Regions from separate parts of the Vibrio gallaecicus genome, predicted to be linked through region 4. Evidence: predicted binding sites of a transcription regulator. Region 4 holds the regulator's gene; each other region holds the start of a gene.

What was found. The regulator PurR, encoded in region 4, represses purine synthesis genes. The targets are predictions, from matches to a motif close to TNANGNAAACGTTTNCNTNA.
Region 1: purE (5-(carboxyamino)imidazole ribonucleotide mutase) is a predicted target of PurR. The motif match lies at 4,057-4,076, and genes of this name have one in related genera.
Region 2: folD (bifunctional methylenetetrahydrofolate dehydrogenase/methenyltetrahydrofolate cyclohydrolase FolD) is a predicted target of PurR. The motif match lies at 4,275-4,294, and genes of this name have one in related genera.
Region 3: metK (methionine adenosyltransferase) is a predicted target of PurR. The motif match lies at 1,513-1,532, and genes of this name have one in related genera.

What each region holds. Positions count from the first base shown of each region.
Region 1 is NZ_AP025490.1:3,238,811-3,244,831, reverse strand. Features, by position in the region: gene OCU78_RS14320 (LysM peptidoglycan-binding domain-containing protein) at 1-98, shown strand, start outside; gene dprA (DNA-processing protein DprA) at 95-1,216, shown strand; gene OCU78_RS14310 (DUF494 family protein) at 1,219-1,695, shown strand; gene OCU78_RS14305 (DNA topoisomerase family protein) at 1,708-2,277, shown strand; gene OCU78_RS14300 (5-(carboxyamino)imidazole ribonucleotide synthase) at 2,365-3,495, opposite strand; gene purE (5-(carboxyamino)imidazole ribonucleotide mutase) at 3,501-3,986, opposite strand; gene OCU78_RS14290 (L-threonylcarbamoyladenylate synthase) at 4,182-4,739, shown strand; gene hemF (oxygen-dependent coproporphyrinogen oxidase) at 4,759-5,676, shown strand; gene aroE (shikimate dehydrogenase) at 5,751-6,021, shown strand, end outside.
Region 2 is NZ_AP025490.1:2,377,777-2,383,797, reverse strand. Features, by position in the region: gene minE (cell division topological specificity factor MinE) at 1-185, opposite strand, end outside; gene minD (septum site-determining protein MinD) at 192-1,004, opposite strand; gene minC (septum site-determining protein MinC) at 1,026-1,688, opposite strand; gene OCU78_RS10180 (YcgL domain-containing protein) at 1,909-2,193, shown strand; gene OCU78_RS10175 (lytic murein transglycosylase) at 2,218-3,216, shown strand; gene folD (bifunctional methylenetetrahydrofolate dehydrogenase/methenyltetrahydrofolate cyclohydrolase FolD) at 3,340-4,197, opposite strand; tRNA gene OCU78_RS10165 (tRNA-Arg) at 4,408-4,484, shown strand; gene OCU78_RS10160 (hypothetical protein) at 4,808-6,021, shown strand, end outside.
Region 3 is NZ_AP025490.1:2,818,602-2,824,622, forward strand. Features, by position in the region: gene tkt (transketolase) at 1-1,329, opposite strand, end outside; gene metK (methionine adenosyltransferase) at 1,708-2,862, shown strand; gene OCU78_RS12220 (DUF2189 domain-containing protein) at 3,338-4,138, shown strand; gene OCU78_RS12225 (SprT family zinc-dependent metalloprotease) at 4,216-4,716, shown strand; gene OCU78_RS12230 (endonuclease) at 4,907-5,632, shown strand; gene parC (DNA topoisomerase IV subunit A) at 5,764-6,021, opposite strand, start outside.
Region 4 is NZ_AP025490.1:1,141,666-1,147,686, forward strand. Features, by position in the region: gene OCU78_RS05075 (alpha/beta fold hydrolase) at 1-220, shown strand, start outside; gene OCU78_RS05080 (putative signal transducing protein) at 288-644, opposite strand; gene OCU78_RS05085 (TVP38/TMEM64 family protein) at 644-1,324, opposite strand; gene OCU78_RS05090 (TfoX/Sxy family DNA transformation protein) at 1,454-2,044, opposite strand; cyclic di-GMP riboswitch class I at 2,152-2,236, opposite strand; gene purR (HTH-type transcriptional repressor PurR) at 2,394-3,398, opposite strand; gene torD (molecular chaperone TorD) at 3,721-4,368, opposite strand; gene torR (two-component system response regulator TorR) at 4,606-5,319, shown strand; gene elyC (envelope biogenesis factor ElyC) at 5,535-6,021, opposite strand, start outside.

The DNA of each region.
Region 1 (6,021 bases), 1.2 Mb from region 4:
GCGCTAAACCCATTAATAGTCAGATTCTGGCGGTGTCACCCTTAACGCCTTCTATTATTCCGAAAACGGTAGAGTCTGAAACGGAAACGGAAGAGTGAATGAGCAGGAGCTTTCTGCTTGGCTAACTCTTAGCTTCATTCCTCAACTCGGCGGGAAGCGACTTTCCCGCCTGCTGGCATTTGACTCGCCTTTAAATATTGTTCAATCTTCCTCGCAACAGCTTCAAGCTTTTGGCTTATCACCTAAGCAAGTTTCTTACCTTTTTGAAAAAGCACCTAAAGAAGTGGATGATTGCCTTGCTTGGTTAAATAAGCATTCAAACCATCATATAATTACTTCGTCTTGTTCCCTTTATCCGAAACAGTTAGCAAATATTGCCTCTGCGCCGAGCGTACTATTTGTAAAAGGGCAGGCTGATAAATTAATTGAACCTCAAATAGCTATGGTCGGTAGTAGAAATGCCACTTTAGAAGGTCTTAATACTGCGAAGTTATTTGCTCAGGAGTTTGTGAAAAAAGGGTTGATAGTGACTAGCGGGTTAGCGTTAGGCATTGATGGCTATGCGCATGATGGAGCTTTAAAGGCGGGAGGAGAAACTTTCGCGGTTTTAGGTTCTGGTCTAGAGTCTATTTACCCCGCAAGGCATCGGAGTTTGGCCGAGAGAATTGTAGAAAGTGGTGCTTTAATTTCTGAATTTCGTCCTCACGCTAAACCTCGACCTGAACATTTCCCTCGCCGTAACCGTATTATTAGTGGCTTGTCTTTAGGTACGTTAGTGGTTGAGGCGGCTGAAAAGAGTGGTTCGCTTATCACAGCTCGGTATGCATTGGAGCAAGACAGAGAAGTCTTCGCGCTTCCTGGCTCTATCCACACTCCTACTAGTCGAGGCGGAAATAGTTTAATAAAAGCAGGTGCTTGCCTAGTTCAAAGTGCTCACGATGTTTTATTCGAATTAGAAAGCCTACTACATTGGTCAATAGAACAGCAGCCCAGCTTGTTTCCAACTCAAGAACCTTCCTTAACAGTCAGTCAAAATGAACAATTGCCATTTCCACAGCTGTTAGCTAACGTAGGAATAGAAGCGACACCCGTTGATATTTTGGCACAGAGAACCCATATACCTGTGCATGAAGTCATGATGCAGCTTTTGGAGCTTGAACTCCTTGGGCATGTTGTTGCAGTTTCTGGTGGCTATATTCGAAAGGGGAGAGACTAGCTATGATGATGGACATACTGATGTACTTGTTTGAAACCTACATCCATAGCGATTCTGAATTGCAAGTGGATCAAGATGAGCTGGAAGATGAATTGCTTCGAGCTGGTTTTAATCAAAGTGATATATACAAAGCTCTCCATTGGTTAGAAGAGCTTGCTGCATTGCAAGAAACAGATAACCAAGCAGCAATCGCGACATGTTCGACAACATCGATGCGAGTTTACACCGAGAAAGAAGTGTCTCGAATTAATTTGGAATGTCGTGGGTTTTTATTATTCCTAGAGCAGATCAACGTATTAACGACCGAAATTCGCGAGATGGTGATTGATCGCGTAATGGGTTTGGAAACAAACGAATTTGAGCTGGATGATCTGAAGTGGATTATTTTAATGGTACTGTTTAATGTGCCTGGTAATGAAAGTGCGTATACGCAAATGGAAGAGCTGCTGTACACCAAAGAGCAAGGTATCTTGCATTAATACAGGCGTAAGATGAGCAGTAAGATTGATAACCAACTTTTTTCAGCACATGAACATGCATTAGAGCATGATCCATGCCCTCAATGTGGTGGAGAGCTTCAGCTTCGCCATGGTAAGCACGGTCCGTTTTTAGGCTGTAAGCTTTACCCAAGTTGTGATTACATCAAACCATTACATCAAAATGATGGTCATGTGGTTAAGGAACTTGGAGTCCCATGTCCTGAATGCCAGAATGAGTTGGTATTAAGGCAAGGACGATTTGGGATGTTCATCGGGTGCAGTAATTACCCTGAATGCCATCATATTGAGTCGTTAGATCAGCCTAAAGAGCAGATTGAAGAAAAGCCTTTGGTTGGTTGTCCTGAATGTGGACGAGGCCACTTGGTTGAGCGTAAATCTCGCTATGGCAAAACCTTCTATGCTTGTGATAACTACCCTAAGTGTAAGTTCGCAGTTAATCAGCCACCCATTATAGGTCGTTGTGAAGAGTGTCAGTTCCCGTTGTTACTTGAGAAGAAAACAGCCAATGGTACCAAGAAGCAATGTGCTGATCGCAAGTGTCATCATATTCAATCTCAGTAGTAATATAAATCACAGTAAGCGAATGATCAGAAATATAAAAACGGCGCTCAATGAGCGCCGTTTTTATATCAAGTCGACGATGTAAATTTACTTCATCTTCTCTGCAAATTCATGCACAGCAGGGTAGGCTTGTCTGTCGAGAATGTCTGCCAGAGAGCATAACGCTCTTTGCAGCTCTGCATTGTAGTCAGCACTCACGTTTATGTGGCCCATCTTACGGCCTGCGCGCTTCTCTTTGCCATACCAATGAACATGACAACCACCTTGAGCCAAAATCTCTTCAGGTAGAGTATCTTCGCCAAGGATGTTGATCATTGCGGTTGGGCGAACCAGCTTAGTGCTACCTAGTGGCATTCCACATACGGCACGTAGATGGTTTTCAAACTGACAAGTCTCAGCGCCTTGTTGCGTCCAGTGGCCAGAGTTATGAACACGTGGTGCAATCTCGTTAACCAGCAGTGAACCTTGAACATCAAAGAACTCAAGTGCTAGTACGCCAACGTAATCTAAGCGTTCTGCAATGGCGGTGAACATGGTTTTCGCTTGCTCTTGCAGTTCAATGTCATCAATCGCTGTCGATAAGCTCAACACGCCATCGGTGTGAACATTTTCAGCCAATGGGTACACTTGAATCTCGCCATTAGCGCCACGAGCACCAACCAGTGATACTTCACGGTCAAATGGAACGAACTCTTCAGCTACAATCGCTTGGTTGTCTGTTGCGGCAATGCACTCAGCCATTTCTGTCCAAGTTGCGTCAACATTGTTTAATGTCTTCAAGCGCCATTGACCTTTGCCGTCGTAGCCACCAAGTGTGCTCTTCAATACCATTGGTAAGCCAACGTGAGCGATCGCAGCGTCAAAGTTTTCGCGAGAGTTAATCACGTAGTACTTAGCATTTTTCACGCTTGCTTCGTCTAACAGGGCTTTTTCAAGGCGACGGTCACCGCCGGCTTTGATTGCTTCTGTTGTCGGTAAGAACTTACCGCTGCGCTCACATACCTCAAGTACATCGTGAGGGATATGTTCGAACTCGGCAGTAATGACGTCCGCACGCTCAATCGCATTTTCTAAACCATTGCCTAGAATCGCTTGCGTTAATGGGTGAACAATATTTTTGCTGCCGATATCAAAAGCAGAAATTTCAATATTCAGTGGTGCCCCCGCTAGGGACATCATGCGAGCAAGTTGGCCCGCGCCTAACACAAGAACATGCATGGGAATTAGTCCTCTGCAGGGTTTGGATTAGCAAGAACCGTTTCTGTTTGCTCAGAGCGGAACGCTTCTACTTTCGCCATTATTTCTTCATTGTGTGTACCAATGATTTGAGCGGCTAGGATGCCAGCATTGGCAGCGCCAGCTTCACCGATAGCCAAAGTACCTACAGCGATACCTTTTGGCATTTGTACGATAGAAAGCAGAGAGTCCATGCCTTTTAGTGCTTTAGACTGAACAGGAACACCCAAAACAGGTACGCTTGTGAAAGCTGCAGCCATACCTGGAAGATGTGCAGCCCCGCCCGCTCCTGCAATAATTACTTTAATACCACGCTCTTTCGCACTGGTTGCGTAGTCAGCAAGCAATTGAGGTGTGCGGTGAGCAGAAACCACTTTTGTTTCGTACGCCACGCCAAACTGATCCAACATTTCTGCAGCTAGCTTCATTGTTGGCCAATCAGATTTAGAACCCATGATAATACCGACAGTCATCTCAAACTCCTTCAGGTACGATTTAATTAGTGATTAGATATTTTGCGCGCATTATACGGGTAAAATGGCTTAAGGAAAACGTTTGCGTCAGTCTGAGTTGTTAATTGATACATTTTATAAACAAATAGCTTTAGTCACAGTGAATGATAATTTGTACACTTACCGAGTTCGATAACTGAATTAATGAGGCAACCCGTGGATAACTTTCAACATACTTTGCAGGCATTACAACAAGGTGAAGTCATTGCTTACCCGACCGAAGGCGTTTTTGGGGTCGGTTGTGATCCTGATAATCCACAAGCCATCAAGAAATTACTCGAGTTAAAACAGCGCCCGATTGAAAAGGGCTTGATCTTAATAGCAGCAAGTTACGAGCAGTTATTGCCTTATATTGATGAAAGCCAACTAACCGATGACCAATTAGCGACGGTCAAAGCGACATGGCCTGGCCCGGTCACTTGGATTATGCCAACCAGCAGTAAAGTCACTGACTGGGTAAGTGGCCAGTTTGATTCCATCGCGGTACGAGTGACTGATCACCCTTTGGTTCAAAGGATGTGTAATGCATTCGGTAAGCCGTTAACCTCTACCAGTGCCAACCTGACTGGCGAGCCGCCTTGTATGACGACTGAAGAAGTTCAACAGCAACTAGGTCAACACTTAGTTGCGATTCTAGAAGGTCAAACGGGTGGCCGTGAGAAACCAAGTGAAATTAGAGATGCAAAAACGTCGAAAATATTAAGACAGGGTTAAACCCTGCAAAGGAAGTAAGATGTCAGCAATTGATAAAGAAGCAGTAAAACAGTTTTTACTGAGCCTACAAGATTCGATTTGCCAACAGCTTGAGCAAGCTGATGGCGCAGCACTGTTTGAAGAAGATGCATGGGAACGTGAACCTGGCGAACGTCTTGGTGGCGGTGGTCGAACTCGTGTGATGACCAATGGTGCGGTCTTTGAGCAAGGTGGGGTTAATTTCTCTCACGTCGCAGGTAAGGCAATGCCTGCCTCAGCCACAGCTCATCGCCCTGAGTTAGCCGGACGTAAGTTTGAAGCTATGGGGGTCTCATTAGTTATCCACCCTAAAAACCCATACATCCCAACTTCACACGCCAACGTTCGATTCTTTATTGCGGAAAAAGAAGGGGAAGACCCGATTTGGTGGTTTGGCGGTGGTTTTGACTTAACGCCATTTTATCCTTTTGATGAAGACTGCCAATCTTGGCATCAAACCGCGAAAGATCTTTGTGCGCCGTTTGGTGATGATGTTTATCAAGAACATAAAGAGTGGTGTGATAAATACTTCTATCTGCCTCACCGAGACGAAACACGCGGTGTTGGTGGTCTGTTCTTTGATGATCTGAATGAATGGGGTTTCGATAAGAGCTTTGTTTATATGCAGGCAGTTGGTGAAGGCTTTGCAGCTGCCTATCTACCCATTGTAGAGCGCCGCAAAGAAACGTCTTACGGTGAGCGCGAGCGTGACTTCCAACTTTATCGTCGTGGTCGCTATGTCGAATTTAACCTAGTCTATGACCGTGGTACCTTATTTGGTTTACAAAGTGGTGGTCGTACAGAGTCTATATTAATGTCGATGCCACCATTAGCCCGTTGGGAATATCGCTACGAACCACAAGCGGGTTCACCAGAAGCTTTGCTTTATAGCGACTACCTAAAGCCTCGAGTTTGGTAGTTCTTCCTTCCTTATTGGGATAGTGATAGGGTCATCTGTATAGATGACCTTTTTTATTTCTGTTAGGTAAGGATATGACACAGCAAGTAGATCGTTATGCCGTTTTCGGCAACCCCATTGTGCAAAGCAAATCGCCTTTTATTCATACCTTGTTTGCCCGTCAAACCAATCAGCAACTTACCTACACTGCATTACAGCCAGATAGTGGCCAATTTATCGCTGCTGCTAAAGCTTTTTTTAATGACGGTGGTAGGGGGTGTAACGTCACTGCGCCTTTTAAAGAAGATGCGTATCAGTTCGCTAACCGCCTGACTGAAAGGGCTGAACTAGCGGGTGCCGTAAACA
Region 2 (6,021 bases), 1.2 Mb from region 4:
ACCATTGAGGGGTCTACATCTACATACTTAGCAATCACTTTAAGAATATCTTCTTTAAGCTGTGGTAAATATGAAGGTGAAGGATCACCATGACTGCGGCGTTCAGCAACAATAATTTGTAAACGCTCTTTTGCTAAATTTGCAGTGGTTTTCTTTTGTGGTCTAAAAAACTCTAGTAATGACATCGTATATTAGCCTCCGAACAGTCGTTTGAAGATGCCCTTCTTCTCTTCCGTTAAGAAACGGAAATCAACTTGGTTACCGAGTAGTCGTTCTACGGTATCGTTATATGCCATGCCTGCATCTGTCGCGTCATCAAAGATAACGGGTACACCTTTGTTTGAAGCGTTCAAGACTGCTTGGCTCTCAGGGATAACACCTAATAGTGAAATATGAAGAATATCTTCAACATCTTCTACGCTAAGCATTTCACCTTGAGTCACACGCGCTGGGTTGTAACGAGTTAACAGTAAGTGCTGCTTTACTGGCTCTAGCCCATCTTCGGCACGTCGTGATTTTGAGTCTAAAATTCCTAGAATACGGTCTGAATCGCGTACTGAAGAAACTTCTGGGTTAGTCGTAACAATGGCTTCGTCTGCGAAGTAAAGTGCCATTAGAGCACCTTGCTCGATACCTGCTGGTGAATCACAGATGATGAAGTCAAAGCCCATCTCATCTAATTCAGCAAATACACGTTTTACGCCATCTTTCGTCAAGGCATCTTTATCGCGAGTTTGAGAAGCGGGCAGAATAAATAGGTTATCTGTACGCTTATCTTTGATCATTGCTTGGTTTAGTGTTGCTTCACCATTGATCACGTTAACAAAGTCATAGACGACCCTGCGTTCACAGCCCATGATTAAATCTAGATTACGTAAGCCGATATCGAAATCAATTACGGCGGTTTTTTTGCCTTTTAGCGCTAAGCCAGAGGCGATAGCCGCACTTGATGTCGTTTTACCAACTCCACCTTTACCTGACGTTACAACAATAATGCGTGCCATTGTTTTTTCCTTTTTATCTTTCTAAATCGCGAGTACATCTAAGTGCAGAACATCATCAGTCATACTGAGTATGATCTTCTTCTGCCAGTATTCGCTTTCAATTTGGTCGCTTAACCAATAGTTACCAGCAATAGAAACAAGCTCAGCTTGTAAATCATTACAAATGACTTTGGCTTGCGTTTGGCCACTTGCACCAGCGATAGCTCTGCCGCGTAGTGTGCCATGAATATGGATGCTGCCATCAGCAATAACTTCAGCTCCAGCACTGACATGGCTAAGGATCACTAAATCACAGTCTTTAGCGTAAACCTGCTGCCCAGAACGAATAGGGGTTCTGACAACTTTAGTAGGCGCCATTGTTGCGGGTGCTTGGGAAGGCGATTTACTTGCTGTCATCACAGCAAATCCGGCTTCCTTCGCTAAATTTTGTATACGTTTATCTTTGCAGCCTGCAATACCCACAGGGATCATCCCTGCAAGAGAAATCCCTTTTTTCAGTTGAGAAAAATCAATATCACCTTCTACTTGGCTGATATTGATCACAACCGGAGCCGCTTCAAAAAATGAAGGTGCTTGCGTTACTTTCTCTTGGAGGAAAGCCACCGCATTTTCGACTTGGGCATCTGATAAATGCAATACAGATAGAGTAAAACTGCTACCTTTTAGATCTGGGTTACTAGACATCGAAAACTACAGGACCTCAATAACGAATGGCTACAATTTCTTTCATCTTTACAATAAAGGGAATTGCCTGAAACTAGGTTTATCATGTTATATTCCCAAACCAAGCACAGCAAGTAATCTTGTTGTCAAATGAACGTTTTGTTCCCAATATTTCATCTATATAAACGACATTACTCTCAACTTAGAGTTTTGTGGTTATAAACTATAAAAAAGGCTTGTCATGCTGTGTTCTATTTATAAAAGCTCTAAGAAAGAAGGCACATACCTTTATATTCCTAAGAAGGATGATTTTTCACAAGTTCCTGACGCACTGATGCAAATGTTTGGTAAACCTAGCTTTGTTATGGTCATCAAAATGGAAGGCAGAACTTTGGCTCAAGTTGATATTGAAAAAGTGAAGGTATCAATGGCTGAAGATGGCTTCTTTTTGCAAGTGCCACCGCCACCAGTGAACGAGCTGGAACTGTATAAAGAGCGTAAAGCACAAGCGGATAATGAAGATTAAGTACATTAATTCAAGGAGGAAGCATTGAGTAAATTAAGTAAATCGACAGTTGGCTTAACAGGCTTGTTATTGGCGAGTAGCCTGATGACGAGTAACTCATTCGCTAATGAATTGAGTTTTGAACAGTATGTTGAGAAATTAAAAACTCAAGGTCGTGAGCACGGTATTTCAGAAGTTATTCTTGAAGAAGCGTTTGATGGCGTAACTTTCAAACCAAGAGCCGTCAAAGCCGATAAAAATCAGCCAGAAAAAAAGCTAACCTTAGATGAATACATTCCTAGAGCCGTCCCGGCATGGAAAGTGAAGCAAGCACAAACCTTGTATAAAAAACATTATGAAGCCCTTCATCGAATTGGTAAGGAATACGGTGTTCAACCTAGGTTTATTGTTGCGCTATGGGGCGTGGAAAGTAACTTCGGCAAGTTTACTGGTAACTATAGTGTCATCGATGCTTTGACGACAATGGCTTATGACGGTCGTCGTGAAGCCTTTTTTAGTAAAGAGGCAATGGCTGCATTAACCATTCTTGAAGAAGGTCATATCAAGCCTAAAGATATGAAAGGTTCATGGGCTGGGGCAATGGGGCAACCTCAATTCATGCCTAGTTCATTTCTAGCTTATGCTGCGGATGGTAGTGGTGATGGTAAAAAAGACATCTGGAATACTGAAGAAGATGTGTTTGCCTCTGCTGCTAACTATCTAAACCAGTCAGGCTGGGATGACCAATATACTTGGGGTCGCCAGGTTTCTGTTCCTTCTGATATTTCTCTTGATCTGCAAGGTAGAACGGCAGACAAAGCTAAGTATTTACAGGAGTGGTCTGAACTTGGTGTGAAGCGTTTTGATGGCAGTGCATTGCCTAAGCTGGATGAAGACATTCAAGCTTGGTTAATTATGCCAGATGATCAATCAGGTCGTTCGTATTTGGTTTATAACAACTACAACGTCCTGATGAAGTGGAATCGCTCGTATTACTTTGCACTCGCGGTGAGTCACTTAGCAGATAGAATTAAATTCAACTGATTGTGCCATCTGAAAGACTACTCATTTGAAAATAAACAAAAGCCGCTGCGTTATGAACGCCGCGGCTTTTTAATTTGAATGAGTTTATGTCTCCCTTAATTTCGGGGGAACCTTGAACTCAGATTATTTTGAATGAAACTGCTCACAAGCGATCATCGTATTTTCGATGAGGCTAGCAACAGTCATAGGACCTACACCGCCAGGAACCGGAGTAATGAAGCTCGCGTTCTCTTTTGCTACATCGTATTCAACATCACCGACAAGCTTGCCCGAATCTAGTCGGTTAATACCTACATCGACCACGATTGCACCTTTCTTAATCCACGCGCCAGGGATGAAATTAGGTTTACCTACCGCAACCACAACCACATCTGCTTGGCGAACGTGACCTTCAAGATCTTTAGTAAAGCGGTGACAAGTTGTTGTCGTACAGCCCGCTAGTAAAAGCTCTAAAGTCATAGGGCGACCAACAATGTTAGATGCACCAACAACAACGGCGTGTTTACCACGTAAGTCAATGTTGTATCTGTCTAGTAGAGTAATGATGCCTTTAGGTGTGCAAGAGCGAAGCTTTGGCATACGTTGAGCAAGGCGGCCCACATTATATGGGTGGAATCCATCTACGTCTTTTTCTGGAGTAATGCGCTCTAAAACATGAGTGCTGTCAATTCCAGCAGGTAAAGGTAGTTGGACTAAGATGCCATCAATCTCAGGATCTTCATTAAGCTGATCAACTAAGTTTAATAGTTCTTCTTCAGTTGCGGTTGCATCTAGGTCGTAGGATTTTGAAACAAACCCGACTTCTTCACATGCTTTACGCTTGCTTCCTACATAAACTTGAGATGCTGGGTCTTCACCCACTAATACAACTGCTAATCCTGGAGCTCGTAAACCCGCCTCAGTGCGAGCTTTAACACGTGCTGCGACTTCAGAGCGAACGGTTTGAGAAATTAGCTTTCCATCAATATTTTGAGCTGTCATGAATTTCCTTAGTATTGATATTCAAGTTAGTGGCTGATGTTTTGGCGCATTATTTCAGAAAACGTTTTTGATTTCCATCAAGCAAACGTTTGCATTGGTCTATTTTTCTTCACTTATAACGTAAGTGACTTTTTTTTACCCACTTAGATCAGAATGTTACATAAACCCGTTGATTTACAGAATCTATCTCGTATAATCTTTTCCTGCAGCGCGCCCTTAGCTCAGCTGGATAGAGCACCTCCCTTCTAAGGAGGTGGTCGAAGGTTCGAATCCTTCAGGGCGTGCCATTATTTAAGAAACCCGATAACTCAATGAGTTGTCGGGTTTTTTGCGTTTGGGCGATAATGTTTATCTGACTCAATTGTTTTCTTACATACCCACATAGTTAGATTCTTATGTCTTTAAACGAGTGAATCACTCACTCTCAGCATGCTTTTTTAATCAGCGATATAAACAAGACATGATGACTATTTATTGATTCCACTACTATGAAATTCTATTTGGCTACTTTAAATTAGTAGCCTCAAACTTCTTAGTTTCAGTTTATGCGTTCACTCCTACCTGTAGGGGAGAAATTAACGCAAACTGAATTTTCACAGTGAAAACATTTATGCAAAGTTCAAATCCAAGGAAAAGTGGAGATCTCCACGTTCAGGCTGTTACCTCACAAATAAGAAGCTACTTAGATAGCAAAGTGTTACCTGAATTTGACGGAATAGCTTCTGCTACCGCGCGTTTTATCATAGAAAAGCATAGTGACATTGTGGAAGTGACGAATAAGTTTGAAGCGGAGAATTCAAACACAGCACCTGATCTTACATTACGTAAAAATGATGGTGAAACCGTATGCGTTAATTTGTACAAAATTAAGAACAAACAAACGATACAACCCAAAAACTTAGGGGCTAAAAGTTTTATTGAAAAATACTTTAATTCACCTAACTTGCAAGATGAATTCAATTCCTACTTTGAAAGTGCTTATCGAGATTTCTTGTCTGAGACGACTGCCGTTTTTAGTGATAATTTTAAAAAAGATGCAACAGAGCGTGAGCTAAAAGATGAATTAAAAAAGGTATGTCCGAAGTTTGTTCCTGAAGTCGAAGCGTTTCGGTCGAAGTTTTTATATGAACTTCGAGAAAAGTGTTTTGGCTTATTCATCAAAGAATATAACCAAGCAAGTGGTGCTATTGAACAGGCTTTCAATGCTTTATTTATGACAAGTTCCTTCAACGTGATTACGCGTTATGACGGTGATGTACTTAAAGGTGTTGATGAGTTTCGAGTGGACGTTCATGAGACTAAAAACGTCAGTATCTCTAAAGTTGGAATGAACAGCGTGGGCATAACTTCTGACGATATCACTCTCTTGCTTAGGTTTAAGTTCGAAAGTAGCCCTGTATCCTCGATAAAGCTGGCAACGAGTTATTCGAAGCCTAAAGCTGATCAAACCATAGTGAAAGGAAACCTCCGTGCTTTAAGTCGGTTTAACGAAGCACTTTCAGGGGGATTTAAGCCCGCAGGAAGTCAAGCGAACCCTAATGCGATTGGTAAATGTTCTGAAGCCATTTTTTACTCACAGATACTGAAAGTTAACTCAAGTGTTCGGCAGCTTGATGAAAATAACTTCGTCGATATGTTCAAAAAGTACTCCCCAAATATCACTGAAAACGAATGTGAGTGCATCACCAAAACCACGGTTGGTGCGGTAGATGGGTTAATGGCATTTCTAAAAAGAAAGCATGGTGAATATACGATGGATTCGATAGAGCTTGTCCCAGACGCTTACTTAGATAACCGTCTTGATACTGCCGATATCGAATTAAT
Region 3 (6,021 bases), 1.6 Mb from region 4:
GTTACGAGCGTATTCCATGAACATTAGGAACGTTGCGCCGTATGGTACGAAACCACCGTGCAGAGCGATACCGTTCATGATAGCCGTCATACCGAACTCACGTACACCGTAGTGGATGTAGTTACCAGAGAAGTCATTTGCTTCAAGAGACTTAGAACCAGACCACATAGTCAAGTTAGAAGGCGCAAGGTCAGCAGACCCGCCCATGAATTCAGGTAGCATAGCACCAAACGCTTCTAGAGCATTTTGAGATGCTTTACGTGATGCGATGTTAGCTGGGTTAGCTTGAAGATCAGCAATGATTGCGTTTGCTTTCTCTTCCCATTCAGCTGGAAGATCGCCGTTAGTACGACGTTTGAATTCAGCTGCTAGCTCAGGGTGAGCCGCTGCGTAGGCATCAAACTTCACGTTCCACGCCGCTTCTTTTGCTGCGCCCGCTTCTTTCGCATCCCATTCAGCTGCGATGTCAGCTGGGATTTCGAAAGGACCGTGTTCCCAACCAAGCGCTGCTTTAGTTGCTGTAATTTCATCAGCACCGAGTGGAGCACCGTGACAGTCGTGCGTACCCGCTTTGTTTGGAGAACCAAAACCAATGATAGTTTTAGTACAAATAAGTGTTGGACGAGGATCCGCTTTAGCCGCTTCAATAGCCGCGTTGATCGCGTCAGCATCGTGACCGTCAACCGCTGGGATTACATGCCAGCCGTATGCTTCAAAACGCTTAGGTGTATCGTCAGAGAACCAGCCTTCCACTTCGCCATCGATTGAGATGCCGTTGTCATCCCAGAAAGCAACCAGCTTACCAAGACCTAACGTACCCGCTAGAGAGCATGCTTCGTGAGAGATACCTTCCATCAGACAACCATCACCCATGAATGCATAAGTGAAGTGATCGACGATGTCGTGACCTTCTTTGTTGAACTGTGCAGCAAGAGCTTTCTCAGCCATTGCCATACCAACAGCGTTAGTGATGCCTTGACCTAGAGGACCTGTCGTCGTCTCGATACCTGGTGCGTAACCGTACTCAGGGTGACCTGGAGTCTTAGAGTGTAGCTGACGGAAGTTCTTAAGATCTTCAATTGAAAGCTCGTAACCTGCTAGGTGAAGCAGAGAGTAAATCAACATTGAACCGTGACCATTTGAAAGAATAAAACGGTCGCGATCTGCCCACTCAGGGTTTGAAGGATTGTGGTTCAAATGACCACGCCAAAGTACTTCAGCGATGTCAGCCATACCCATAGGGGCGCCTGGGTGACCTGAATTTGCTTGTTGAACACCGTCCATGCTAAGTGCGCGGATTGCATTGGCTAGATCTTTACGAGAAGGCATGTCTGCTCCTGGATGCGTAAGCGATTTAAGAAAAAGAGGATAAGGCTAAACTTTTCTTGTTATTTAGCCGCCAGTATTCTCTCAAACGACTATAGTGACTGCAAACGTTTTACAGGGCTTATAAGCGGCATTTTCTGCATTTTTATGACATTTATCCCTCTAAACCGTTGGTTATCCTTATTCATACGCAAACGTTTAGTTATGACATATCCGAAAAAAGAGCTTGTAATTCAACCTATGAAAACTAAAATAGACGTCTAGATGTAGAAACACCTACATAATATAATGTAATTATTAGCGACGACTTATAAATTTATCGGCGCTTTTTAACTATTTACGCCTCAACGTATTACGTTCAAAACTAAAAGTGGAGCTCTCATGGCTAAGCACCTTTTCACTTCTGAATCTGTTTCAGAAGGTCATCCAGATAAAATTGCAGACCAAATCTCTGATGCTGTTCTTGATGCCATCTTGGAACAAGATCCAAAAGCACGTGTTGCTTGTGAGACTTACGTAAAAACCGGCATGGTAATGGTTGGCGGTGAAGTAACAACGTCTGCATGGGTTGATATCGAAGAAATCACTCGTGAAACCGTTCGTGAAATTGGTTACGTTCATTCTGACATGGGCTTTGACGCTGACTCTTGTGCAGTACTAAACACAATTGGTAAGCAGTCTCCAGATATCAACCAAGGTGTTGATAAAGCTGACCCTAAAGAGCAAGGTGCGGGCGACCAAGGTATCATGTTTGGTTACGCAACTAACGAAACTCCAATCCTAATGCCAGCTCCAATTACTTACTCTCACCTTCTTGTTAAAAAGCAAGCTGAAGTACGTAAGAGCGGAAAATTAGATTTCCTTCGTCCAGATGCTAAATCTCAGGTAACTTTCCAATACGACCAAGGTCAGATCGTTGGTATCGATGCAGTCGTACTTTCTACTCAACACTGTGATTCAGTAACCACACCGGATCTACGTGAAGCAGTAATGGAAGAGATCATCAAGCCAGTACTTCCTGCAGAGTGGATCAACAAAGACACTAACTTCTTCATCAACCCAACAGGCCGTTTCGTAATCGGTGGTCCTATGGGTGACTGTGGTCTTACAGGTCGTAAGATCATCGTTGATACTTACGGTGGCGCAGCTCGTCACGGTGGTGGTGCATTCTCTGGTAAAGATCCATCAAAAGTTGACCGTTCAGCAGCTTACGCAGCACGTTACGTTGCTAAAAACATCGTTGCTGCTGGTATGGCTGACCGTTGTGAGATTCAACTGTCTTACGCTATCGGTGTTGCTGATCCAACCTCTATCATGGTTGAAACGTTTGGTACTGAGAAAGTAGCACACGAAATCATCATTGAAGCGGTTCGCCAAAACTTCGATCTTCGTCCATACGGCTTACAAGAAATGCTTAACCTTCTTCAACCGATCTACAAGCAGACAGCTGCATACGGTCACTTTGGTCGTGAAGAATTCCCTTGGGAAGCAACTGACAAAGCCGCTATCCTTGCGGACTTTGCAGGTCTAAAATAATTTAGATAACGCAAATCAGACTTTTAAAGCCCTTACTTTCTAGTAAGGGCTTTATTTTTATGAAGTTATTCAACTTAGCCACCTTCCCAGCTTTCCTTCTAAACATCCCCCCTCAAAAATAATCATTCAAAAAGCCTCTGTGTAAGTTGTATTTTTTGATACTACTGCCAATAGTTAATACTGTTCCTAGGCAATAATGTGCTTACATTAAATGCAAAAATGTTAGTTTCAGATTCAGAGTTTATCGACTCCCTCTCGCTAGCAAAATGCTTAAGAGTCTAGCTATACCATTAGCAACCACACCTTTTGCTAGTTTAGGTATAACAAACCTCTTTTATTGAAATTTGAGCACTGGTACTGCAGTACAACCTAGAACTCTAGCGTTGAAATGGTCGTGATAATGCACAGTTTGAAGTGCAGTAAATCAGCTACATTCAATGAATTTTAACTAGGATGTTATTAACTGGGGGGATCTATGTCTCGTACAGCACAACCAGCAGATTTTAATAATAAGAAAAAGCATAAGGTCAGCGATAGCGAATACGCACGAACGATTCCTTGCAATCAAGTCAGCGTATCAGCACCTTTCCATTGGCTTTCTCTTGCTCTACATGACTTCATTCGAATGCCTTTCATCAGCGCCTTTTACGGGCTTTGTTTTATGGCAGCCGCAGTTGCTATCGTTCAATTAGTGCAATGGCAAGGTACACACCTTGTTGTTATGCCAAGTTTAATTGTTTACATGCTTATTGGTCCCTTCTTAGCTTTAGGGCTTTATGATGCAAGCTGGGAAAGAGAGAAAGGTCATGATGCAAGCCTATTCCATTCAATTAAAGCCATTTCAAGGAACTCTTCTTCACAGTGGGCTTTTGCCATTGTGTTGATGGTTGCTATGATTTTTTGGATGAGAATTGCAGCATTATTACATGCCCTTTACCCTTCTGTTCAGGGGGCACCACTCACTGAGTTTGCTCCATTTTTAATAACAGGTTCAGTCATTGGTCTTGTTATTGCGAGTCTCATTTTTAGTATTTCTGCCTTCTCTATTCCGTTAATGATGGAAAGAAGAGTGGATGTAATGAGTGCTATATTTACAAGTTTCAATGCCGTTAAGTCGAATATCCCGGCAATGATTGTGTGGGCAGCTTTGATAGGTATCGGCGTATTAGTTGGATTTGCAACTTATGGATTAGGAATGATAGTCACAATGCCATTGCTTGGTTACGGCACATGGCACGCCTATCACGACACTATAAAGAAAAAACATCATCCGTAGGTCTCCTACCTGTAGTCATTGTGATGATATTATTTGGCCTTAGCTCACCCTAAGGCCATTTTTTGGAGTTCATCAACTTGCCATACTGCTCTTTACAACACCGCGTGAATAAAAAGATCGTAGAATGCATCACTCAAGCCAATCAACACTTCTTACGTCAATTCCCAGTGCCTAAAGTTTCTTTTAAGTTAAGAGGCAAGGCAGCAGGCAAAGCCTATTTGCAGCTTAACGAAATAAAAATTAACCGTGTTTTATTTGAAGAGAATGTAGAAGCTTTTTTAAATGAGGTGATCCCACATGAGATCGCACACCTGATTACCTATCAAGTGTATGGGCGAGTTAGACCGCACGGTAAAGAATGGCAATCTGTCATGGAAGGGATATTTCAAGTTCCAGCCAAAACTACACATAACTTTGAAATTAAATCAGTTCAAGGAAAAACCTTTGAGTATCAGTGTAGTTGCACTACATACCCTTTATCTATTCGCCGCCATAATAAGGTTTTACGTAGGCAATCGACTTACCGATGCCAACAATGTAGTCAACTATTAACGTTTACGGGAATACAACTCAGTTAAAAGATCCTATCTAGTTGCACTCATTTTATCCTCGCATATTGCCTGTTATCCCTTTGTTCCCACACCTAACCATCCTCTTGGTCACAAGGTATTCAGCTAAACAAACGGTGCCTATGTGAAAATACGATAGAGAATTTCATAAATTGAGTGCTAGACTGATATTTATCATACTTTTATCAGTCTTTATTTTATGAAACTCATAAACTTGAAAGCACTTAGCCTATCGGTGTCCTTTTGCTTACTTCTAGGTTTTAGCCTATCCCAAAGCGCCTTTGCCGCTCCTCCTAGTTCTTTTTCAAAAGCCAAGAAAGAAGCGGTGAAAATTTATCTTGATCACCCGACTTCATTTTACTGTGGTTGCGACATCACTTGGAAAGATAAAAAGAAAGGCATCCCCGACCTTGACTCATGCGGCTACGAAGTTCGAAAGCAGCTAAAACGCGCTTCTCGCATTGAATGGGAACATGTAGTGCCAGCATGGCAGTTTGGTCACCAAAGACAATGTTGGCAGTCAGGAGGGCGTAAGAACTGTACTAGAAACGATAAAGTATTTAAATCGATGGAAGCAGACCTGCATAACTTAGTTCCTGCCATTGGCGAGGTAAATGGCGATCGATCTAACTACAATTTCAGCCAGTGGAATGGGGTTGATGGTGTAAGTTACGGACAGTGTGAAGTTCAGGTTAACTTTAAACAACGTAAAGTAATGCCAACTGATCGCTCTAAAGGCGCAATTGCGCGTACATACCTGTACATGAGCCAAGAATATGGGTTCAAGCTATCGAAGCAGCAAACCAACTTGATGATGGCTTGGGATAAACAATATCCTGTGACTGAATGGGAGTGCACTAGAGACGAACGGATTCATAGCATTCAAAAGAACCACAACCCATTTGTCTATAAGCATTGTCAGTAACCAACGTTTCCTATCTAACAAAAAAGCACCGAACAAATTCATGTTCGGTGCTTTTTAATTTATATTCCAATAAAGAGTGGCAGTAAATTTACAGGATTAACCTACAAATCACTCCACTCTTGCTTGAACCTTTACGATTCAATATCGATATGAGTGACGCGCTGTAAACCTCTCGGTAGAAGCCCACCACGACGACCACGCTCACCGCGGAAGTTATCTAAATCAGCAGGTTTCAAACCTAGTTTACGCTTACCAGCATAAATGGTTAAGGTCGCCCCTTGCGGGATAGCCATCAAGTGGGAAACAAACTCTTCACGTTCCTTCGCTTTCGCAGATGGAATATTGATGATCTTATTACCTTTACCTTTACTTAACTGAGGTAAATCTTT
Region 4 (6,021 bases):
TATAATGAAGTACTTTAAGGATCGTGAATTACCGATCCCAACATTGTATTTGATGGGGGAAAGAGACTATATGTTTATTCAACCCGTGAAAGAAATGGTTGAGGCACATCAAGCAAGTGAACTAGTGGAAATACCAAATTGTGGGCATGTATGCAACGTAGAGCAACCTGATGAATTCAACAAGCGCTCTATTGCTTTTATACAAAAGCAAATAGCTTAGAAGCTATTTGCTGTAATACTTAGCTTCAAGCTAACAAGAGAGGTTAGCCTTTAGTTAATAATTACTATTATTCAGATGTATTCCTAGGCAGCTCAATTTTAACTTCGCTTTGAGGGGATTGAGCTCCACATTGCCAGCAAGATCCAAATTGTGGCTCATTGTTTTCTCTACAATTCTCGCATACCCATTCTTCAAACTGTATTGATGTCTGTTGTAATTGGTACTCTTCCACAATCACTTTAGCTCTTGGTGCGTACTCAGTATTTGGTAACCAAACGTATGGATCAGTTTCTTCGGTAAAGGGTAATTCACCTTTGAGCCCAAATAGACCTTCTCCTCTTACTTCACACTCCACATTTTCACTTTGTAGAAGTCCACATACAATGTGAGCCTCTGCAGGATTACTCGCAATAAATATTTTCATTATTCAGCCACCGGACCTGAACGAAATTTAGCCATTGCCCATTTTGCTAAAATTGGGAACAAACCAAGCAATGCAAATGAGAGTAAAACAGATGGTGAAACAATACCCGACAATGAATCAATTTCCGCAAGTTGCGTACCTGCATTTAGGTAAACAGCAGTACCTGGAAGCATGCCTAATTGGCTAGTTAAGTAATAGCGAGAGATGGAGATTGGCGTTAGACCCATCAATAAATTAATTAAGAAAAACGGAAATACTGGGATTAAACGAAGTGAAAATAAGTAAAATGCCCCGTCTTTCTCAACACCTTGGTTGATGGTTGCTAACTTGTCACCAAATTTACTTTGTACCCAGTCACGTAATAAAAATCGGCTACTTAGGAAAGCTAATGTAGCGCCAATGGTACTTGCAAATGAAACCAAAACAAGGCTTGCCCAAAAACCGAATAGGGCTGCGCCTAGTAGAGTCACTACCGCGGCGCCAGGGATCGAGAAAGCAGTAATCATGACGTAAACAATGAAGTATATCGCTGCCGCCAGTAAGAAATTACTTTCAATATAGTTATTTAAAAGCACTTGTTGAGCTTTGGCATTCTCTAACGTTAGATACTGACCAAAGTTGACACCTAGTATGATGATGGTTGCCAGTAGTACGATTCCTAAAATTAGTTTTTTACTCATGAATACTTCCTCTAAATGTCACTTAATATCATTATTATAGTTAGACAGGGAATCAAGGCATTAACTTTCATTGAAAATAAAAAAAGCCACAAATAATGTGGCTTTTTGGTGTGAAAGTGACTGATTAACTTAATTAATTCGGCTGATAAGCTCTTCTCGTCGCTGTTGAGGGATAACAGACCAGTGCATACCCTTTATAGCGCCCTCTAATGCCCATAACAACTCAAGGCTTACATCCGATGAATGAGACTGCCTAATAGCGTTGTAGGCATTTACAGAGCCAAATTCATACAGCCTTTCCACTGAATCAATGCCGGCTTTTTTAAGCATCCTTTCAGTCGCAAGTCGAAGGTTTGGGAGATCCTTCAAGCGGTTAGGTTTTGCTGAAGATTGTTCCTTTTTCTCATCTTTAGCGAAGTTTAGAGAAACTTCCGCTAAATTGAGAGTTTGTTGTAGATCTTGCAAAATGTTATTAGGAAGAGCGAAATACTTAGTAACAACAGGAAACCCTCGTTTTTTGTAGACGTACGGTTGAAACCCTTGTTGTTTGAATTGATCCGCAGAGTTTTTATCAGCTCTAATGTGTAGTTGATCATTCACAACTAATGCGAACATAGTTTCGTCAGCAAATAGGCCGAACCCACCAAACATTGAACGCGATTTTATTTTTCCTAGGGACTCAAATAACTTCATCGAGTCCTTTAGTAGTGGTTTATCCATGTGTTTTATCTCGGTGTATTTGAATTATGCCACCAAATAAGCAGGTCCGAGAGAGTAGCAAAATGTTGCTATAAAATGTCAGTTAGCGGTAAATCTTTCATTTTGCCATCGGCAACCCCGCTACCATACCAATATAGGCTTAGGCCGGAGGCTTTGCGTCTCACTCTTTAAAGTGGTTTGCCCTGTGCGTGACTTTTGACAGAATAAGTATTTTGTTGAACAAAGCTCACATTTGAATTTTTAAAGTGTGACATTCATTCAGTAAATGATAGTCGTAATGTGTGACTAAGTGCATTTGTTTTGTTTGTAAAAAAGCGCACTTAAATGTGCGCATTTATGAATGCTTTATTTATTTCAGTGATTTAACTGTGTTTCGTTCCACTATTTCTGGGTGCATTTCGAAAATACGTTTTTCATGGTCTTTATCTTTTATACGTTCTAGCAATATTTCAAAAGCATTTTTGCCAACGCGTCGCTTAGGTTGGTGGACGGTGGTCAGTGGCGGAGAAAAGTATTCAGCCAACTCAATGTTGTCATAACCAATAACTGAAATATCATCAGGGATCTTTAGCCCATTTTGCTGTAGTCGGCTCATTAAACCGAGTGCCATTGTATCGTTAAAGCAGAAAACGGCGGTTGGGCGGTCTTCCATCCCTACAATCTTGTCTGCAGCAATTACGGCTGTATCACATTCAAAGTTACCTTCAATGATTAAGTCATCATTCAATTCAACTTGTGCTTCATTTAATGCTCGGTGGTAACCTGCAATACGCTCAGTACAAGCCGCTTTATCTAGATGACCACTTAAGCAAGCAATTCGTGTGTGACCTTTTTCTAGTAGGTATTTTGTTGCTAAGTAGCCGCCCTCTTCAGAGTTATCGATGATCTTATCTGCTTGAGAGCTTTCAGGACCCCAATCCATCACTACTTTAGGGATATCCGCGTGTCGATCTAACATTTCACGAAGTTCTTCTGTTAGGTCGGAACACATCACTAAAATGCCATCTACGCGTTTTTCAGCCAGCATGCGAATGTAATCACGTTGTTTCTCGTAAATACCACCTGTATTGCAAAGGATCAAAGTATAACCTTGGCGGTAGCAGTAGCTTTCTACACCATCAATGACTTCAGAGAAGAATAAGTTGGTAGATTGAGTAACTAGCATGCCGATAGTACGTGTCGTATTGCATTTTAAGCTACGAGCAACAGCACTAGGTGCATAGTTTAATTCATCAACAGCTTTATTTACTTTTTCTTGAGTCGCTTCTGCAACAAAGCGAGTCTTATTGATGACATGAGAAACAGTTGTTGTTGATACGCCGGCTAATCGAGCGACATCTTTTATAGTGGCCATGGTTTTATCCTGTTAAAAGCTACTTTACTAGAGAGTAGGGCAGCAAAGTAGCCGTAAAGCTACCAGAGTGAGAGCACTGGTTAAGTTTTTCTAATGGTATTAAAGTGCTAAAAAACAAAAAACCGCTAATCAGAGCGGCTTGTTTTCAATTTCAAAATGCTCATGATCAGTAAAGCACAACATTTTGATGGTGTTTCATATTTTATCGTTTGCGATCACAATTTTAGACTGACTGGAAAATGACCGCAATAACATTCACCCATAATTATGGGTGAATTGTCACATTTACATCTAAATATTCTATCAATACTAGAATATCGCTTTATTCATCGCTTAGGTATTCTAGATCCAGTTTATAAAAGGCTACGAGCAGTGTTGCAACGCTTGCGTAAAATCCAAATTTATCGAATTCTGTACACTTTGCTTGGAATCTTGGTATCCAAGTAAGTAGGTATTTTTCGATAAACTGTTTTTGTTCAAGGAAGCTACTTTCAAACTCTTCACTGTTTTGATTTTCGTTAGAACGGATGATTAAATTTCCAAGAAAATCGAGTTCAATGGCAATGTGATCCGCTGGTTCATTTAGATCAGCACTAACTCCTACACCATGCTCAGCCATCAGTGTTTCCATGTCTTTTGCAGGTTGACCATTTAGTAGACCAGTATTACCAATATACAAAGATGCATAAGGCAAAGCGGCGTACTTATCGGATTTTAAGAATAAATCACAAAAGTCAGCCGCAAGCTCAAGCTGTTCATCGTCACGATTCTGAGAGCGGTTCAAGGCATCGACGAGTTTATCTATTGCTGGTTTCAGCGTTTCATTTTCGCCTAACCCAGCTAGAAATGAACGAATTTCAACAGACTTGTAATGCTCTAATTCTGATTCTGTTAATTCTTTAGCAAATAAGCTTGATAGCCACCAGTAAATTTCAGCTCTTTTCTCGTTGAATGCTTTCATTTCTTTCATCAATTATTCCTACCTTCATAAGGTGACGCCTAAAAACGGCTGAGATTCAGTGAACAGACTTAAACTTAAGTCGTAATGCCTATATTGAATTGCTCTGAGCGGTAAATAGCAAGGTTTTAGCTTGTCTTGCATCAAAAAAAAACCATGTTTCTGGCTTTTATCTTACTGGCGACTAGAATTGTTACGAGTTATGAATAGAATAGTCAATGAAACTATTAAATAAGAAAAGTGGTGTAGATGAGCTATCACGTATTAGTCGTTGAAGATGATGTGGTAACCCGAAGTAAACTGGTTGGTTACTTCCAGAATGAAGGTTACACAGTGAGCGAAGCTGAAAGTGGCGCTCAGATGAGGGAAGTGTTGGTTCAAAACAACGTTGACCTGATTATGCTAGACATCAACTTACCAGGCGAAGATGGATTGATGCTAACTCGCGAATTACGCAGTCAATCAGACATTGGAATTATTTTAGTCACTGGACGCACGGATAGCATCGACAAAATTGTAGGCCTTGAAATGGGGGCTGATGATTATGTTACTAAACCATTTGAACTTCGCGAGTTGTTGGTTCGAGTGAAAAATTTACTATGGCGCATAGCGGCTGCACGCAAGACAAATACGGCTGCAGTAGAAGAAACGGAAGATGAGACTATTGTACGTTTCGGAGAGTGGACATTCGATATCCCACGTCGCGCATTAAGTAAAAATGGTGAACCAGTTAAATTAACGAAAGCAGAGTATGAGTTATTGGTTGCTCTGTCTTCATACCCAAATCAAGTGTTAAGCCGGGAGCGTATTCTTAATATGATCAGCCACCGTGTTGATGCACCGAACGATAGAACGATTGATGTTTTGATTCGGAGAATGCGTGCCAAGATGGAGTTTGATCCGAAGAACCCGCAAATATTTGTGACAGTTCACGGTGAAGGTTACATGTTTGCGGGGGATTGATTTCAGTTAGTTTGTACAATAATTTGAAAGCTCCACTAGAACAAAATAGAAAGCCGAGGCAAATGTACCTCGGCTTTTTTATTGGACTAAATTCGTAGTGGCTTTTTATCGGTCACAAGCTTTAGCTGCAAAGTTATAAAGTTATAAAGTTATAAAGTTATAAAGTTATAAAGTTATAAAGTTATTGTGGAAGTCTCACGTGTATCCAATTTTATTCATAAAAGATCATTGGTAGCTTCAGACACTTTATCTACCGCATTATTGGTCGATTCTGATATAGACGATTCTTGATGATCTATCCAGTCGCGCAGCCTTTGCCACATTAGCCCCATCGTTTCATGCCAATAGCGCTCGGTTTGCTCTAAGTAAATCGCCTTTGGCATATATTTATTCCAAGGCTGCACAATATTTTTGTGAGCTAAGTAATTGGTTGGTGCTGGGGTTGGTTGGATTCCAGCACCATTAAATTCATAAATGGCTCTTTGCATGTGGCTAGCTGAAGTGACTAAAACAACTTTTTTATTTTGAATAAAAGCAGCCGCTTGTCGTGCTTCTTCCCCTGTGTCTTTTGCCGTTTCTAATAAAATAATATCAGGCTTAGAGACGCCTAAAGCTAAGGCTACTTTCGCCATCATTCTTGCATTACTGATTTCTAGACCACCACCGTAGCCAGATAGAATCAGTTTCGCCCCAGGGTACATA